4 regions of the Serratia sp. TSO36 genome follow, and region 1 is predicted to be linked to each of the others. Evidence: predicted binding sites of a transcription regulator. Region 1 holds the regulator's gene; each other region holds the start of a gene.
What was found. The regulator CRP, encoded in region 1, controls carbon source genes, mostly activating them, when cyclic AMP is high. The targets are predictions, from matches to a motif close to ATGTGANNNNNNTCACAT.
Positions count from the first base shown of each region.

Region 2: a site for CRP is predicted at 1,408-1,425, ahead of msrB (peptide-methionine (R)-S-oxide reductase MsrB). Genes of this name have one in related genera too.
Region 3: a site for CRP is predicted at 1,634-1,651, ahead of ACK3CV_RS17835 (YfcZ/YiiS family protein). Genes of this name have one in related genera too.
Region 4: a site for CRP is predicted at 2,710-2,727, ahead of deoC (deoxyribose-phosphate aldolase). Genes of this name have one in related genera too.

Region 1 is NZ_JBJZOU010000026.1:49,093-53,487, reverse strand. It holds gene ACK3CV_RS23310 (YccS/YhfK family putative transporter) at 1-1,590, opposite strand, end outside; gene crp (cAMP-activated global transcriptional regulator CRP) at 1,641-2,273, opposite strand; gene ACK3CV_RS23300 (OsmC family protein) at 2,656-3,063, shown strand; gene ACK3CV_RS23295 (phosphoribulokinase) at 3,102-3,971, opposite strand; gene ACK3CV_RS23290 (YheU family protein) at 4,123-4,356, opposite strand; gene ACK3CV_RS23285 (hydrolase) at 4,353-4,395, opposite strand, start outside.
Region 2 is NZ_JBJZOU010000015.1:184,422-188,816, forward strand. It holds gene chiD (chitinase ChiD) at 1-488, shown strand, start outside; gene ACK3CV_RS14285 (YeaC family protein) at 535-807, opposite strand; gene msrB (peptide-methionine (R)-S-oxide reductase MsrB) at 871-1,284, opposite strand; gene gapA (glyceraldehyde-3-phosphate dehydrogenase) at 1,633-2,628, shown strand; gene ACK3CV_RS14300 (D-hexose-6-phosphate mutarotase) at 2,712-3,587, shown strand; gene ACK3CV_RS14305 (MipA/OmpV family protein) at 3,682-4,395, opposite strand, start outside.
Region 3 is NZ_JBJZOU010000021.1:66,258-70,652, reverse strand. It holds gene fadL (long-chain fatty acid transporter FadL) at 59-1,387, opposite strand; gene ACK3CV_RS17835 (YfcZ/YiiS family protein) at 1,787-2,083, shown strand; gene fadI (acetyl-CoA C-acyltransferase FadI) at 2,280-3,590, shown strand; gene fadJ (fatty acid oxidation complex subunit alpha FadJ) at 3,590-4,395, shown strand, end outside.
Region 4 is NZ_JBJZOU010000010.1:344,682-349,076, forward strand. It holds gene ACK3CV_RS08660 (HAAAP family serine/threonine permease) at 1-90, opposite strand, end outside; gene deoR (DNA-binding transcriptional repressor DeoR) at 1,070-1,834, opposite strand; gene deoC (deoxyribose-phosphate aldolase) at 1,987-2,667, opposite strand; gene ACK3CV_RS08675 (aldose epimerase family protein) at 2,880-3,716, shown strand; gene ybjG (undecaprenyl-diphosphate phosphatase) at 3,754-4,359, opposite strand; gene ACK3CV_RS08685 (phosphatase PAP2 family protein) at 4,365-4,395, opposite strand, start outside.

The DNA of each region.
Region 1 (4,395 bases):
CATCAACCGCAGCGCGGTTTGATCGTGCTCCAGCGCCTGATGGGCATTCTTGCGCAGCAGCCCGCTTTGCCACTGCGGCCACAGCCAAATGGTGCCGCCGAACGCCAACACGCAGCCGATCAGCGTATCGATCAGGCGCGGCACCAGAAAATGCGAGCCGTTCAGCGCCAGCAGCTGCAGGGTGTAAACCGCCGTGACCGTAAAGCCAATCACCGACAGCCCGTAGTTCTTGCGCGAAACCAGGTAGGCCAGCAGCGTGATCACCAGCATGATGCTCAGCGTTTCGCCTTCCGGCAGCTGCAGCTGCAGCAGGCCGGCCGCCAGCAATAGCCCGGCAATCGTGCCCAGCGCACGGTGCTGAATGCGCACCCGGGTGGCGTTATACCCGTTTTGGCTCACCAGCATGATGGTGAGCAGGATCCAGTAAGGCTTCGGCAGGTTGAACACCGCACCCAGGCTGCTGCCGACCGCCAGCGTCACGCCCAGCCGCGCGGCGTTGCGCAGGGCGGTAGACTTGAACGACAGATAGCTGGCCAGCGCCGGCCAAAACGGCAGGCGGTGCTGGCCGGGCATCAGGTCGCGGCGGTACAGCGGATGCTGGGTGCGAAGCAGGCGGGCGATGCGGCTGAAGTGGTAATAACAAAACTGGCCTACCGGGTTATCGGGATGCTGCGCCGCCATTTTTTCCAGCGCCGCCAGCTCGTGGGCCATGGAGAAGCGCTTCGAATGTTGATGATAGAGAATATCGTGCGCCACTACGCGCAGCCGGCCGGCGATCACCTGAGCATTGCGGCGAATGATTGCTTCGGCCTGGCTCTGCTCCACCAGTTTTTGCACTTCCTCCGGCAGATGCAGGCTGACGGTGATGTGCTCCTGCAGGTCCATCGCCACCTGAAAGGCGCGCTGCAGGCGCTTTTGCTCGAGGTTGTTGGCGTGCGGCAGGAAATTAAGCTGTTGGTACAACAGGCTGATCAGATCCATCACCTTTTGCTGGCGCACCAGCAGCGGCGGCAGCGCGGTTTGCGGATCGGTGTGCTGGGTCAGCAGCGAGTATTTGGCCTCGAAATAGTCTGCCAGTTCCAGGTAGAGCTGGCTCAGCGTCTCGCGCATCGGCTGCTCTTTCCACAGCTTGAACCAGAACCAGGTGAATAAGCCGTACCAGACGGTGCCGATGGCGTACAGCAGCGGCGCCTGCCAGATGGGCACCGTGCCGGCCGTGCTGAGGGCGAAGATGGCGGCCACCAGCGCCGCCGGCAACAGCCGGGCGTGCAGCGGGCTGATTTCACCGGTGACGCCGAGCAGCAGCGCCAGGCCCAGCATCAGAGCCGGCAGCGGCACGTGCCACAGTAGGGCTTGTTGCAGCAGCACGCTGCTGAAGGCGAACAGCGAGCCGCCAACCACCAGCCGTTTAAAGAAGCGCTTATGCGGCGTGTCCAGACCGGCGATATTGCAGCAGGCGGGCACCAGAGAGAACATCAGGCCGAGCTGCAGCTGGCCTATCAACAAGCCGAACAGCACCGGCAGGCACAACACCAGCGTTTGTCGCAGTGCGTAGTTGATTTCCGGGTGGTAGATCAGGCGGCGCCACATGGCAGAGAGCAGATAAAAAAACGGCGCAGATTGCGCCGTTTCTTCAGGGATTAACGGGTGCCGTAGACGACAATGGTTTTGCCGTGGGCGGAAATCAGGTTTTGATCTTCCAGCATTTTCAGAATACGGCCAACGGTTTCGCGCGAGCAGCCGACGATCTGGCCGATCTCCTGACGGGTGATCTTGATCTGCATGCCGTCCGGGTGAGTCATGGCGTCGGGTTGCTTCGCCAGATTCAGCAGGGTTTGCGCGATGCGGCCGGTCACGTCCAGGAAGGCGAGGTTGCCCACTTTTTCGGAGGTGACCTGCAGGCGGCTCGCCATTTGGGCGGACAGACGCATCAGGATGTCCGGGTTCACCTGGATCAGCTGGCGGAATTTCTTGTAGGAAATTTCGGCCACTTCACAGGCGGTTTTCGCGCGAACCCAGGCGCTGCGCTCCTGGCCTTCTTCGAACAATCCGAGCTCGCCGATGAAATCCCCCTGGTTGAGGTAGGACAGGATCATCTCTTTACCTTCTTCATCCTTGATCAGCACCGCGACGGAGCCTTTCACGATGTAGTAAAGCGTTTCGGCCTTTTCACCTTGGTGAATCAGCGTACTCTTCGATGGATATTTGTGGATATGGCAATGAGACAGGAACCATTCGAGAGTAGGGTCTGTTTGCGGTTTGCCGAGAACCATTCGCTGTTATCCTCTGTTGTTATCGCTGCCTTGTGTCACAGGGGTCAGAGTTCCCTGTAAAACCCGCCTGTAGCCGCAATCATGAGCGAGGGCTACCGGCAAGTTTTGAGGCGTGTCATAAAAATACGCTGTCGCTCTAGCATATTAACTTGCCGTAAGCGCTGCAAGCTACATTCTGTTAACATACCGGTAAAGGAGCCTTTCTCTGGGCGTTTCCCTGAAATTCAGTGTCCCGGAAAGATTTATTGCGGCTCTGTTTGTAGCACAGAGTAAGGCGGGTGTCTCGTGTTGTCTCGCTTCAGCATGATTAGCATCAGGTTACGTTGCCTGTTTCTATGCGAAAGCGTACTCTGATTTTAAGAAATCAACCGGAGTGACCAGAATGCAGGCAAGAGTTAAATGGGTGGAAGGGTTAACGTTTTTGGGTGAATCGGCCTCCGGCCACCAGGTGCTGATGGACGGCAACGCCGGCGATAAAGCACCCAGCCCGATGGAGATGGTGCTGATGTCGGTGGGCGGCTGTAGCGCGATCGACGTGGTGTCCATCCTGCAAAAAGGGCGCAACGACGTGCGCGACTGCGAGGTGAAGCTGACCTCCGAGCGCCGCGAAGAAGCTCCGCGGTTGTTCACCCATATCAACCTGCATTTCATCGTTACCGGCCAGGATCTGACCGACAAGATCGTCGAGCGTGCGGTGAACCTGTCGGCGGAGAAGTACTGCTCGGTGGCGCTGATGCTCAACAAGGCCGCCACGGTGACCCACAGCTTCGAGATCCGCCAACCGGCGTAATCGAGGCGGAGCGCGGCTCGGCGCCGCGCTCAACGCGTTTATTCGATCTTCTTGCCTTCCAGCAGCCGCTGCACCAGCGGCGCCATGATCAGTTCCATCGCCAGCCCCATCTTGCCGCCCGGCACCACTAACGTATTGATGTGCGAGATAAACGATCCCTGCAGCATCGCCAGCAAATAGGGGAAGTCAATTTGATCCAGCCCGCGGAAGTGGATCACCACGAAGCTTTCGTCCAGTGAGGGAATCGCCTTGGCGGCGAACGGGTTGGAGGTGTCCACCGTCGGCACGCGCTGGAAGTTGATGTGGGTGCGCGAGAACTGCGGCGTGATGTAGTTGATGTAGTCTTCCATCGAACGCACCACCGAATCCATTACCGCTTCGCGGGAGTGGCCGCGCTCGCCGGTATCGCGGATCAGTTTCTGGATCCATTCCAGGTTGACGATCGGTACCACGCCGACCAGCAGATCGACGTGGTTGGCCACGTCGTGGTGCTCGGTGACCACGCCGCCGTGCAGCCCCTCGTAAAACAGCACGTCGGTCGGCGCCGGCAGCGGTTCCCACGGGGTGAAGGTGCCCGGCACCTGATTGTAGGGCACCGCTTCGTCGTAGGTGTGCAGATACTTGCGCGAGCGGCCGGTGCCGTTCTTGCCATAGTCGATGAAGCTCTGCTGCAGCAGGCCGAAGTCGTTGGCCTCGGGGCCGAAATAGCTGATGTGTCTGCCCAGATCGCGCGCCTTGCGGATCGCCGCGTCCATTTCCGGCCGGGTGTAGCGGTGGAAGCTGTCGCCCTCCAGCTCGGCGGCGCGGATGTTGAGCTGTTGGAATATTTTGCGGAACGCCACGCTGGTGGTGGTGGTGCCGGCGCCGCTGGAACCGGTCACCGCGATAACGGGATGTTTGGCAGACATGGTGGTTGTCACTCCGTGTTGAATGCGCCGGCGTCAGGGGATTATTGTGGCTCTTGTTGACGCTCTCTATCTCGGGAAAAAATGGCGCGCGCTGGTTTGCAATGCCCCATTGTTACCTGATTTTTTCCGTCAGTCATAGAACCGATCGCCACTAAATTTCTTCCTGCCCGGCGCGGAACTGGCCGCGCGGCATGATGTTGACGCTCTCGTGCAGTTCCGACCACACCAGCACCACTTCGCCGTTTTTCAGCTGGCGGCGCACGTCCTCCACCTTCTGTTCCAGCGAGCGTTCGTGCTCGCCGTAATCGGTGCCTTCGCGCAGTACAAAAGATTCGATCAGGCTGTTGAGGGTGTCGGTTGCCAGTTCTTGCCAGGGAATGATCACGTCGGGATGTCCAGATAAGGGGAAAGCCAGGCCGGAATG
Region 2 (4,395 bases), on a different contig from region 1:
ATCTGGCTGCCGGGCTGAAACCGGCGCAGATGAACCTGGGCATCGGTTTCTACGGCCGGGTTCCGAAACGGGCGACCGAGGCGGGTATCGACTGGGACAAGCCGGACGCCGCCAAACATCCGGTGACGCAACCTTACTTCAGCGCGCGAGAAACCGCCCTGTTCAACGCGCTGGGGCTGGATCTCAGCAAAGACACTTACTTTAAATACCACGATATCGTCAGTAAATTGCTCAACGATCCGCAGCATCGTTTTCGCGAGCACTGGGATGACGACGCCAAAGTGCCTTACCTGACGCTGCAATCCGCCGAAGGCAAGCCGCTGTTCGCCATCTCCTACGAGAATCCGCGTTCGGTGGCCATCAAGGCCGAATACATCAAAAGTCAGGGATTGGGCGGTGCGATGTTCTGGGAATACGGCGCGGATGACGACAACCGGCTGGCGCAGCAGCTGGCGGAATCGCTGGGAATTAAGGGCGAAAAACGGTGAATCGACGGGGCGATGGCGACATCGCCCCGCTTTCATTAGGGAAGCCTTACTGCGGTTTGAGTTTGGCCAACGGCTCGGCAACGAACTGCTGTTTCAGCTCTTGCTTGCTCTTCATCACGATCTGCCCGTCGGTGCCGATGCTCATGTGCTGCGGATCGACGTTGTTGATCGACTGCCACAGCATCACCGCCTGCAGGCTGTTTTCTTTTTGCTCCGGCGTCAGCGCCACGCCGTCCGGCCATTTGCCCAGTTCAACCGCCTGTACCAGGCGCTGGTATATCTCGGGCGTCATCGCCGCAATCAGATCTTTCACGTCCATCAGAGCCCTTCTCGCTTACGGATGAATAATTAGCTGAATCGATTTTGTTGGTTAAATTACCACTTAACCAGCCGTTTGGTCGCCATTTTCGCCATCGGTAAAGCTGAGTGAAGCGGAATTGACACAGTAGCGATCGCCGGTCGGCTGCGGGCCATCGGGGAAAACGTGCCCCAGGTGTGCGTCGCAATGGCCACAGCGGATTTCAACACGATGCATATTATGTGAATTATCATCAAGATAACGGATAGCATCGGCGGAAACCGGCTCATAAAAGCTCGGCCAGCCGCAGCCGGAATCGTATTTGGTTTCGGAATAGAACAGCGGCTGGTTACAGCACAGGCAATGGTACACGCCCTCGCGCTTGTTGTGCAGCAATTTGCCGCTGAACGGCGCTTCGGTGCCGCGCTGTTGCGTCACATAACGTTGGATTTCATTCAGTTCCGTGACCGGATGACCGGGGGTTGTCTCTTTAGCCATTTGTGCTTATCTCTGAATGTGGATAATGTCAACGAAAACAATGATTAATAATAACAAAAAATTAACACCGCTGCAGGGGTTTTTGGCCTAAACTGTAGCCCATAAAGGCCACGTCACGATGATATGTGATAGCGATCACACATCTTGCGTATGCTGACTTTATACTTGGCGGCTTGTCCCCATATAACGGATGAGGCCGAGCGCAAATGGACTGTGCAATAAGCGTGCAAAACCACCCTTCCGGTTTGACTTGCCGCAAGAATTGACACGATTCCGCTTGACGCTGGGTAAGGTTTTTGTAATTTTACAACCAACCTTTTATTCACTAACAAATAGCTGGTGGAATATATGACTATCAAAGTAGGTATCAACGGTTTTGGCCGTATCGGTCGCATTGTTTTCCGTGCTGCTCAAGAGCGTTCTGACATCGAGATCGTTGCAATCAACGACCTGTTGGACGCAGAGTACATGGCTTACATGCTGAAGTATGACTCTACTCACGGCCGTTTCAACGGTACGGTAGAAGTTAAAGACGGCCACCTGGTTGTTAACGGCAAAACCATCCGTGTTACCGCAGAGAAAGACCCGGCTAACCTGAAGTGGAACGAAGTGGGTGTTGACGTGGTTGCTGAAGCGACCGGTATCTTCCTGACCGACGAAACCGCACGTAAGCACATCACCGCCGGCGCCAAAAAAGTGGTTCTGACTGGCCCATCCAAAGATGCGACCCCAATGTTCGTGCGCGGCGCCAACTTTGATAAATATGCCGGCCAGGACATCGTGTCCAACGCCTCTTGCACCACCAACTGCCTGGCGCCACTGGCTAAAGTCATCAACGACAACTTCGGTATCGTTGAAGGCCTGATGACCACCGTTCACGCGACCACCGCAACTCAGAAAACCGTTGATGGTCCGTCCCACAAAGACTGGCGCGGCGGCCGCGGCGCATCCCAGAACATCATCCCTTCTTCTACCGGCGCAGCGAAAGCGGTTGGCGTTGTTCTGCCAGAGCTGAAAGGCAAACTGACCGGTATGGCGTTCCGCGTACCGACGCCAAACGTATCCGTTGTTGACCTGACCGTGCGTCTGGAAAAAGCGGCTACCTACGAAGAAATCAAGAAAGCCATCAAAGACGCCGCTGAAGGTTCTATGAAAGGCGTTCTGGGCTATGTTGAAGACGACGTGGTTTCCACCGATTTCAACGGCGAAGTCCTGACTTCCGTGTTCGATGCCAAAGCCGGTATCGCACTGAACGACAACTTCGTGAAACTGGTTTCCTGGTACGACAACGAAACCGGTTATTCCAACAAGGTTCTGGATCTGATCGCTCACATCTCCAAGTAATGGCATGATGTTAAGCTGATAATGAGGGCGACATTTTTGTCGCCCTTTTTTATTTGTCTCTCCGGCAAACAATAGGTCATGAAATGAACGAGAAAATTTTCACCCTGCCCGTTTCCGAACAGATTTCGCCTTACATCAGCCAGCGGCAACTCGATGAGCTGGGCGTGGTTGTGGTGTCGCATCCGAAAGTGCGCGCCGCCGTCGCGCTGCAAGGCGCCCATTTGCTGGCCTGGCAGCCCAGCGGTGAGCAGCCGGTGATTTGGCTCAGCAACAATACCCCCTTCGCCAAAGGCAAGGCCGTCCGCGGCGGCGTGCCGATCTGCTGGCCGTGGTTCGGCCCGGTGGCGCAACCCTCCCACGGTTTTGCCCGCAACCAGCCCTGGAGCCTGACGGCGCACGATGAAGATGACAACGGCGTCATCCTGACCTTTACGCTGAAGGACAATGAGCAGACCCGCAAACTGTGGCCGCACGCCTTCACGCTGATTGCCCGCTTCAAGCTGGGTGCGGAGTGCGAAATCGAACTGGAATCGCACGGCGATTATCAGGCCACGGCGGCGCTGCACAGTTACTTCCAGGTCGGCGACATCGATCGGGTCAGCGTGGCGGGTCTGGGCGAGCCTTATATCGACAAGGTGGCGGGCGGCGCAGAGGCGCTTCAGGAAGGCGAAGTGACCTTCGTCGGCCAAACCGACCGCGTCTATACCCGCCCGGAGGCCTTCAGCCAGATCCGCGATCCGGCGCTCGCGCGCACCATAGAGGTTCACCACCATCATATGAGCGACGTCATCGCTTGGAACCCCGGCGTGGAGCTCTCCTGCAGCATGGGGGATATGCCGAACGACGGTTACAAGACCATGGTCTGCATCGAGACCGGGCGCGTCAGCAAACCGCTGGTCGCCGCCGGCGAGCAGCCCGCCCGTTTGGGCGTGACCTTCCGCAGCCGTAAGAAGGCCTGAGGCGCCGCGCGCGACAGCGCACTGCAGATGTGCAAAAGGGGCGCCAGCGCCCCTTTTTGATGCACGCCATGCACGATAATCGTGCAATGCGTGATTAGAAGGTGTAGCTCACACCCGTCATCAACAAACCGGTGTAGGATTTATCCACCATCGGGCTGTCTTTCACTTCATCCGACAACTTCACATAGCGGCCGAGGAAGAAGGCGTTCCAGCTTTTGTTGATCTGGTAATTGGCGCTCAGCTCAAGGTACGGCGCCCAGCTATCGCCTGGGGTGTAGCTGTCCAGACCGCTGCGGCGCGATTCATTGGCGCTAACGCCGTAGTAATATTTGTTCTGGTTTTTGCTGTTCCACATCACGCCTACGCCCGGGACCAGCGTCAGCGCGTCCAGATCAAACTTGTACAGATAAGCCACATCGCCCACCAGCCCGTTGCTGTAGTTCAACGTGTCGCCGGTGAAGGTGGTGCGGAGGGTGCCCCACTCCGCGTGGTGCGAATAAGCCAGGCCGGCCATCAGCGTGCCGCGGCGTTTGTCGAGACGCTTCATGCGATCGTCATCGCTGTCGCCAGGGCGGTAGCCCCATGGCGTGTAGTAACCCATGATGCTCAGCTGGTTTTCTTGATCTTTCCACAGGTAGTAACCGGCGGTCAGAGTACGGAAGTAGAAGTCGTCACCTTCATAGTCGATGACGGGCACCGGATATACGCGATCCTGATAACCGCGATACGCGTCCGGGCTAACCAGCGCGCCGGCGCCGAGTGACCAGGTTCCCGCCTGAGCACTTTGCGCACAAACCATTGCGGAAGC
Region 3 (4,395 bases), on a different contig from region 1:
CGCGGCAGGCAAAGAAAAAGCGCCCCGCGGGGCGCTTTGGCATCCATCTCAGGCGAGATTAGAAGCGGTAGTTGAAGTTGGCGCCATACAGCCAGGCTTTACCTTCAGAGTTGAAGGTGTAAGGGCCTTCTTTGATGGTGACTTTCTGGCCGTGCATGTAGGAAACGCCGACGTCGACCGACGCGTCTTTGTTGAACGCATAGGTGGTACCGGCACTCAGCCAGAAGCGATCCTGATCCGGAATGGAAATCGAACGGTTCTGTGCTGGCACTGGGCTGTCATCGAAGGCGATACCGGTACGGAAGGTCCAGTTGTCGTCGTAGAAGTAGGTGGTACCCAGCGCGATGCGGTAAGCGTCTTTGAAGCCTTCATGCTTCTCGAACAGCGTTTGGCCGTTGTTGCCGGTGGCTCTCAGCTCCTGGAACTGGCTCCAGCTGGTGTAGGCCAGGCTGTAGTGGATGGCCCACTGCGGCGCCACTTTGTTGTAACCGGACAGCTCCCACATTTCCGGCAGGTGCAGGCTCAGAGAACCCGGAATGGTGTTGCCGTTGGTGCCCCACGGAAGACCTCTAGAGGTCAGCAGCGGGTTGAAGGCAGAAGGCAGGCTGCTCTTGTAATCGCCGTCGAAGTCGATTTTCACTTCAGAGCGGTAGGTGAGGCCGTAACGGTTGTTTTCATCCACTTCGTACAGAATACCGGCGTTCCAACCGAAGCCCCATTCGTCGCCTTTCAGGTGCGAAATCTGGGTATCTGCCGGGATCTGCGAAACAGGGCCGGCTAGCTGCGGCGGTAATTGGCCTGAACCGGCGATGAGCTTCGGCAATTCACCGGCGTAACGTTCCAGTTTGGCTTTGGCGTACACCGCATCGAAGCCCAGACCGAAGCTGAAGTGTTGATTCAGACGGTATGCGCCGCTGAGGTTCAGGTTGAGGGTGGTCAGATCGGTCTTGCCGCCGTAAGCGCCGGCGGTATAGCCGTCGTTGAATTCTGTCGCCAGACCGTAGTTGCTGGTGACCGAGCCGCCTACGGCGAACTGATCGTTAATCGGGTGAACATAATGCAGGTTCGGTACCCAGGCGGTCGGCGCGATGTTTTTCGAATCCAAACTGGCGCCGGAAGGGGATTGACCGGTAATGTCAACGTCCGGGTCGATGAAGACCGCGCCGAAAGAAAGTTCCGGGCGGGTATACATCATCAGCAACGCCGGGTTGCGGCTTGCCGAGGCCGCCGTATCCGCCATGGCGCCTTCGCCAGAATACGAACGTCCTAAACCAGCTGATGAGAACTCATTCAGCTGGAATCCTGCGGCAGACACGTTTGAAGAGATAATTGCCACTGCAGCTGCGAGAGCTGATTTAGTCAATAGGTTTTTCTGGCTCATGACCAAAACCTCATTATGTGTTTATTATTTAAACTATTGTTACACGAGGTAACAAGGAGCGCGGGATTGTAGGGTCCGTTATCGTTCAGACAAATCAGACCAGTGGCTGAAGTATAGGTCTGACCTGTGAAAATGTTGCAAGTTTGTTTTTGAAATATTTCTAACCTGATATCAAAAAAGAGATCTGCTTAACAAAACGCCAGCGGTAAATAACAAAATTCTTACCATTCCTTAGCAGGCGCTCATTTTTATTTGTGATTTCCATCACTTAAAACACCCATTAAAAGTAAGTGCTAGTGATTGCCGGCGTGGAAGCGTAAAATACCTGCAGAATTTTGTGGCTTTGTGCCGGTGAGTAAAACGGCAATTTGGGCTGATAACCGAGGCCTTTGAGGAGAACCAATCATGTCAGATGCAATTAATAAATGCAGCGCCCAGGAAACCGCCGCGTGTTGCTGTGTGGATGTCGGCACCGTGATGGATAACACCGATTGCACCGCGTCCTACAGCCAGGTGTTCAGCAATCAACAAGATGCGGAGGCGATGCTGGCCGCCCTGAGCGAAAAGGCGCGCGCGGTCGAATCCGACCCTTGTGACATCAGCAGTAGCATTAAACCGGTTGACGGCGGCGTGCAGTTGGCGGCCGATTTTACCTTCGCCTGCCAGGCGGAAACCCTGATCTTCCAGCTCGGCCTGCGTTAATCCCCGTTTTACCCCGGCGCCGCCTGCCGCGTGCCGGGGATTCCCTTTCCCCACACCGCCCCCGATAGAAAGTGCGCCTGCTCGCAGTTTTGATCTCTGCCGGTTTGCCAAATGTAACCGTTTGGTTAACAATGACCTCATCAGGTCAGACCTCTTTCTGCCCATTGCGCTGACGTTATTTTCTTCAGGAGCATTTATGAGTAAGGCACTGCCGTTGGTGACCCGTCATGGTGACCGCATTGCGATTGTGAATGGACTGCGTACCCCCTTTGCCAAACAGGCGACTGCCTATCACGGCATTCCGGCGGTGGATTTAGGGAAAACGGCGGTGAGCGAGCTGTTGGCGCGCAGCGGCATCGATCCGCAGCTTATCGAACAGCTGGTGTTCGGCCAGGTGGTGCAAATGCCCGAGGCGCCGAACATCGCGCGTGAAATCGTGCTGGGCACCGGCATGAGCGTCCATACCGACGCCTACAGCGTGTCGCGCGCCTGCGCCACCAGCTTCCAGGCAATCGCCAACGTGGCGGAGAGCATCATGGCCGGCAGCATCAGCGTTGGCATCGCCGGCGGGGCGGATTCTTCTTCCGTCTTGCCGATCGGCGTCAGCAAGGCGCTGGCGCGCACGCTGGTGGACGTCAACAAGGCGCGCACGCTGTCGCAGCGTCTCAAACTGTTCAGCCGGCTGAAATTCCGCGATCTGATGCCGGTGCCGCCGGCGGTGGCGGAGTATTCCACCGGCCTGCGCATGGGCGATACCGCCGAGCAGATGGCGAAGAGCCACGGCATCACCCGCGAGGCGCAGGATGCGCTGGCGCACCGTTCCCACGAGCTGGCGGCCAAGGCCTGGCGGGAAGGGTGGCTGCGCGACGAGGTGATGACCGCCTATGTGCCGCCTTACCGCGCGCAGCTTTCTGAAGACAACAACATCCGTAAAGACTCCAGCCTGGCTTCCTACGCCAAGCTGAAACCGGCGTTCGATCGCAAGCATGGCAGCGTCACCGCGGCCAACAGCACGCCGCTGACCGACGGCGCGGCGGCGGTGCTGATGATGAGCGAGTCGCGCGCCAAAGAGCTGGGGCTGCAGCCGCTGGGCTATTTGCGCAGCTTCGCCTTCGCCGCCATCGACGTGTGGGAAGACATGCTGCTGGGGCCTTCCTACGCTACGCCGCTGGCGCTGGATCGCGCCGGCATCGGTCTGGCCGATCTGACGCTCATCGACATGCATGAAGCCTTCGCCGCGCAAACGCTGGCCAACCTGAAGATGTTCGCCAGCGAAGAGTTCGCCCGTGAGAAGCTTGGCCGCAGCCAGGCGATCGGTGAGGTGGACATGGACAAATTCAACGTCTTGGGCGGTTCCATCGCCTATGGCCACCCGTTCGCCGCCACCGGCGCGCGCATGATCACCCAGACGCTGCATGAGCTGAAACGCCGCGGCGGCGGGCTGGGCCTGACCACCGCCTGCGCCGCCGGCGGGTTAGGGGCCGCGATGATCGTGGAGGTGGAATGATGAGCTTTGAAAACGCACTGCACGAACAGCGCGCCAAACCGTCGGCCTTTCAGCTGACGATTCGCCCCGACAACATCGGCGTGATCACCATCGACGTGCCGGGCGACAAGGTGAACACGCTCAAGGCCGAGTTCGTCGAACAGGTCAACGACGTGCTGATCCGGGCGCAGCAGCATACCGCGCTGGAAGGGCTGGTGATCGTTTCCGGCAAGCCGGACTCGTTTATCGCCGGCGCCGACATCACCATGATTGCCGCCTGCACCAGCGCCAAAGAGGCGGAAACGCTGGCCAAGAAAGGGCAGAGCACGTTGGCGCAGATCGCCGCGTTCCCGGTGCCGGTAGTGGCGGCCATTCACGGCGCCTGCCTGGGCGGCGGCCTGGAATTGGCGCTGGCCTGCCACGGGCGCGTCTGTTCGCTGGATGACAAAACCGCGCTCGGGCTGCCGGAAGTGCAGCTGGGCCTGCTGCCGGGCTCTGGCGGCACGCAGCGCCTGCCGCGCCTGGTCGGCGCCGCCAAGGCGCTGGACATGATCCTGACCGGCAAGCACATTCGCGCCCGTCAGGCGCTGCGCATGGGGTTGGTGGACGACGCCGTGCCGCAGTCGATTCTGTTGCAGACCGCCATCGAGCGGGTGAAGCAGGGCTGGAAGCATCAGCGCGAGCTGCCGTGGCAGGATCGCCTGCTCAACGGCCCGCTGGGCAGAAGTCTGCTGTTCAGCATCGTGCGCAAGAAAACGTTGGCGAAAACCCACGGTAATTACCCGGCGGCGGAGCGCATCATTCAGGTGGTGCGCACCGGGTTGGA
Region 4 (4,395 bases), on a different contig from region 1:
GCCCAACATCCACATGGTATCCGTTTTACGCCAGGTACTGCTGGAGCCCGAGGCCGCAGAGGCAATTGTGCCGGTCTGTGTAGTGTCCATAAATATCTCCGAAGTGAACACGAATTTAAAATTAAAAGGCAAAACTTAAGGTTAAACCGTCAAACGTCCTATTCAGGCAACGCTTGCGGTAAGAATCAGGTGTTGCTTGCGGGGATGTTTTGGCGTCCCCCTGGTTGTTTATTGTGTTCATTACCAAGGCACAGCGCCGGGTAATTCACTAAAGACTTTTCACCGTCACGGGCGATAAAAGTCGTTACCGCTACCGACAGGTCTTTGCCTGTCGATTTTTGTTGGCGGCAAGATAACGATTTACAGTAGAAACAACCGTGATCCTGCTCTCAAATGCGCAATATGTGCAGTTATCTGCTTTTTTATCGATTTTTCGCGCATTTGTTGCACATTTGTGTAAGATTTTGTGCTGAGAACGCTCTCATAATAATTTCTGCGATTATGCGGTTTGTACAATAATTAGCCGGATAAAGCGCTGTGCTCAGCAGCAAGCCGAGCAATATATTTTATGCGTGGTTTTGGATCTAGCGAAAAACCCGGATTAAGCAGTTTTAGTGATGTGGATCACATTGTATTTGTAAGTAAAATTTCATTCATCGATTTGTTTTTAAATGGTTTTTAATGAAAACCGCCGTTAATAACGAAGGGAAATTACTTACGTGGTTAGCGGATAGAAATGCGTAACCATTCATCATATAAATAACAGATGCCTAACAGGTATTGGCGATATTTGCTGCAACCGCTTAAACCGCCGTTTATTTAAACATCGCGGCCTTTGGCGCGATTTATCATATAAAAGCCATAAATAGTCGTTAATTTACCCAGCCGGCAGCGGGTTTAGCCTGCGAGAAAATAATCACCCGGGTGACCTGTTGCATTTTATTAACCTGATGTTGCGTGCGGATAAGCGAAAAACGCGAATCGATTGCGCATTATTTGTTCATTTTCGGGCGGGAAAAGAAGGGGATTGCAGCGGTGCGCCGTCGGTTTCGACGGCGCAGAAGGCGAATTAATAGCGGGTAGCGATGGCGTTGTCGTTGAAGAACGCCATGAAGTCGGCGTCCGGTTGGCGGTCGCTGATCACCCGATCGAACTGCGTCAGCGGGCCGATGCAGGCCGGTTTGGTTTTGCCGAACTTGCTGTGATCCGCCACCAGGATCTTTTGCTGCGCCATCGCCATGGCGCGATGCTTCATCTCCAGCTCGTCGAAGTTGAAGCAGGTGGCGCCGTGCTGCAGGCTGAGGCCGGCGGCGGAGATAAAGGCGATGTTCGGGCAGATGTGATCGAGCTCGTTGCGGCCGCCGACGCTGGAAAAGATGTAGTTGTTCGGCTTGAACTCACCGCCGCACAGGACCACTTTGCAGTTCGGTTTGTCCTGCAGCGCCAGGAAGGTATTCAGCGAATGACACACGGCGGTGAAGGTAAGCTCGTCGGCGATGGCGTCGATGATCGCCGGGGTGGTGGTGCCGCAGTCGAAAAACACCGTGTCGTTTTCATTGATCAACGGCGCCGCCAGCAGGCCGATGCGCCGTTTCTCCGTCACCTGCTTGGCTTTTTGATCGGAAACGAAGTAGTTGGTGACGCCGTTGCTGCGCGGATCGGTCACCACGTAGCCGCCGAGCAGCACCACCGCCGCCGGTTCGGCGCTCAGATCGCGGCGAATGGTCATCTCCGAGACCCCCAGCAGCACGGCGGCTTCTTTCAGGTGGATCTTGTCAGCGCGTTTTAACGCCTGAACTAACCGGTTGATACGTTCTTCGCGCCGCGTTTCCATAGATCCGTCTTCCCACAGGTAGTAGAGGTAAAGGGCGTGCCGGCGTTTCCGGCGTTAAACACAACGATGCGGGGCAATATCGGGCCGCATTGGCCGCCCGTATTGTCCCGCATCGTTGTGTATTGGCTATGCCCGTCAGGGCATGCCGACGATCAGTAGCTGCCCGCCGCCGGCTGGGCGCCGGATACGATGGCGACGCCGGAGCTGGTGCCGATACGCGTGGCGCCGGCGTTGATCATCTTCTCGGCGGTGGCGCGATCGCGCACGGCGCCGGAAGCTTTCACGCCCATTTCGCTGCCCACGGTCTCGCGCATCAGTTTGACGTGCTCTTCCCGAGCGCCGCCGGTGCTGAAGCCGGTAGAGGTTTTCACGAAGGCGACATCGAGTTCGCGACACATTTCACAAACCTGGACGATCTGCGCATCGCTGAGCAGGCAGGTTTCCAATATTACCTTCAACGGGATCGCCGCGCAAACCTCGCGCACGGCGGCGATGTCGGCTTTCACTTCGTCCAGCAGGCCGCTTTTCAGCCAGCCGACGTTGATCACCATATCGATCTCTTGCGCGCCGGCGGCGATCGCCGCTTTGGCTTCAAAGGCTTTGGCGACGGTCAGGCCGGCGCCCAGCGGGAAGCCGATCACCGAGCAGACTTTCACGGTGCTTTCCTGCAGCAGCTGGGCCGCCAGCGGCACGTAGCCGGAGTTGACGCATACCGCATAGAAGTTGTGCTGCTGCGCTTCTTCGCACAGTTTGGCGATCTGCAGTTCGGTGGCGTCCATCGCCAGCAGGGTGTGGTCAACGTAGCTGGCGTAATCGATGTTTTCGGTGGTCATCGCGATTCCTTAGTGAAGTTAAGACAGTAAGCCGGATGGGTAATGTGAAAATAATAACATTCAGATGCCGATAAACCTAGCGATGTTTAAAAAATGTCGACGAGATCGTCGCGAACAGGCCGTTATACGTATAACTTAAAGGCGGAGTTTTGTTATTTAAATAACATTTAACGGCTCGCGGCCTGCGCGGGCGCAACGTCGAGGGAAAAAAGATGAAGATCAACATCGAACTGGATCCTGAAGCTTTCGGGGCGCATCGGCAGGAACTGTTCCGCAATGCGGATTTCGCGGTGAGCGCGCATCGCTGCGCAGAACGCGGGCCGATGCTGACGCTGGCGAACTGCCGCGGCGCGCTGACGGTCTTGCCGTATGAGGGCCTGGCGATTTGGGACGCCGAGTTTGACGGTTATTCATTGAAATCGGGCCGCCGCAGCGCCCGCGGTCTCGGGAGAAAGCGCGCAGACGACGCGGCGTTCTGCCCCGCCTGGCCGAGCCACGACGGCGCGCCGCTGCAGATGCAGCGCGTGTGGCTGCAGCTGACGGGCGATGAGCTGACGTTGCATGGCGAAGGCGAGCGGTTGGGCGGGCGTTGGCGCATCGGCCCGGCGCTGCGTTTGGCAGCCGAGAGCGCGCAGTTCGTCATAGAGATGAAGGTCACTAACCTGGCCGAGCGGCCGCAGCCGCTGCGCTATGTGTGTCGCCTCAACTATGATTGCATTCCCGACGCGGTATTCCGCCAGAATCTGCCGACGCCGGCTTTGTTAGGGGATGCGATCGGGCAAGAACTGCTGTGCTCCGACGATCTGACGCGCTATGTGGATCAGGCCGAGTTCTTTATGCTGACGCCACAAGGCCGGCGTTATGTCACGCGCTTCGCTACCGGGCAATTCAACTATGGCCTCCGGCGCATCGCCGTTCAGGGCAACCGGCGGCTGCTGGCCTTTGTTCAGCCGGCGAACTGTCGCCCGAATGCGCCAGAGGGTGAGGCGGGGGTGATGCTGGGAGCGGGAAAAACGCGTGCGTTCTGCGTGACCACCGGCGTGGTGTGAAATCACGGGGCGGTAATGCCCCGGTCATGTTGTACGGTTACTCTTTCACCCAGCCGCGGCGAATGGCGAAGGCGAACAGGAAACGATACAGGCGCGACAGCTTGTCGGCGAGGGCATCGCCGAACAGATTCCACACCAGCTGGGCGAACAGGCAGCCGACCAGACCGAGCAGGAAACCGCCGACCATATCCAGCGGCCAGTGTACGCCGAGGTAAACGCGTGACCAGGCGATGCCGACGGCGACAATCATCAGCAGCGCACCGGACCAGACCCGGTGCCAGAACAGGAACGCCAGCGCAAAGGTAAAGATGGCGGTGCCGTGATCGCTCGGGAACGAGCTGTCCGGCGCGTGCGCCAGGAAGGTATACCCCACGCCGGCGACGAATGGGCGCTCATGCGGCAGCAGCGCGCCGATAGCGGAGGCGGCAAGCATGGCGAACAGCAGCGCGATCGTGGTTTTCGCCACCACTTCGCGCTGTGAAACCAGCTGGCTTTGCGGCCCCCACAGCCACAGGCCGACGATCAGCAGCGGCACGATAATGATCAGATCGCGCGCCAAAAAGGTGGCGAAATCGATCATCCACTCGGGAGACGCCGGGGTCGCATTGATCCAGGCGAAAATAACATGGTTTAACTGCTCCATAACCGTTACCTCATCTTGCGGCACCAATAGCCGCTA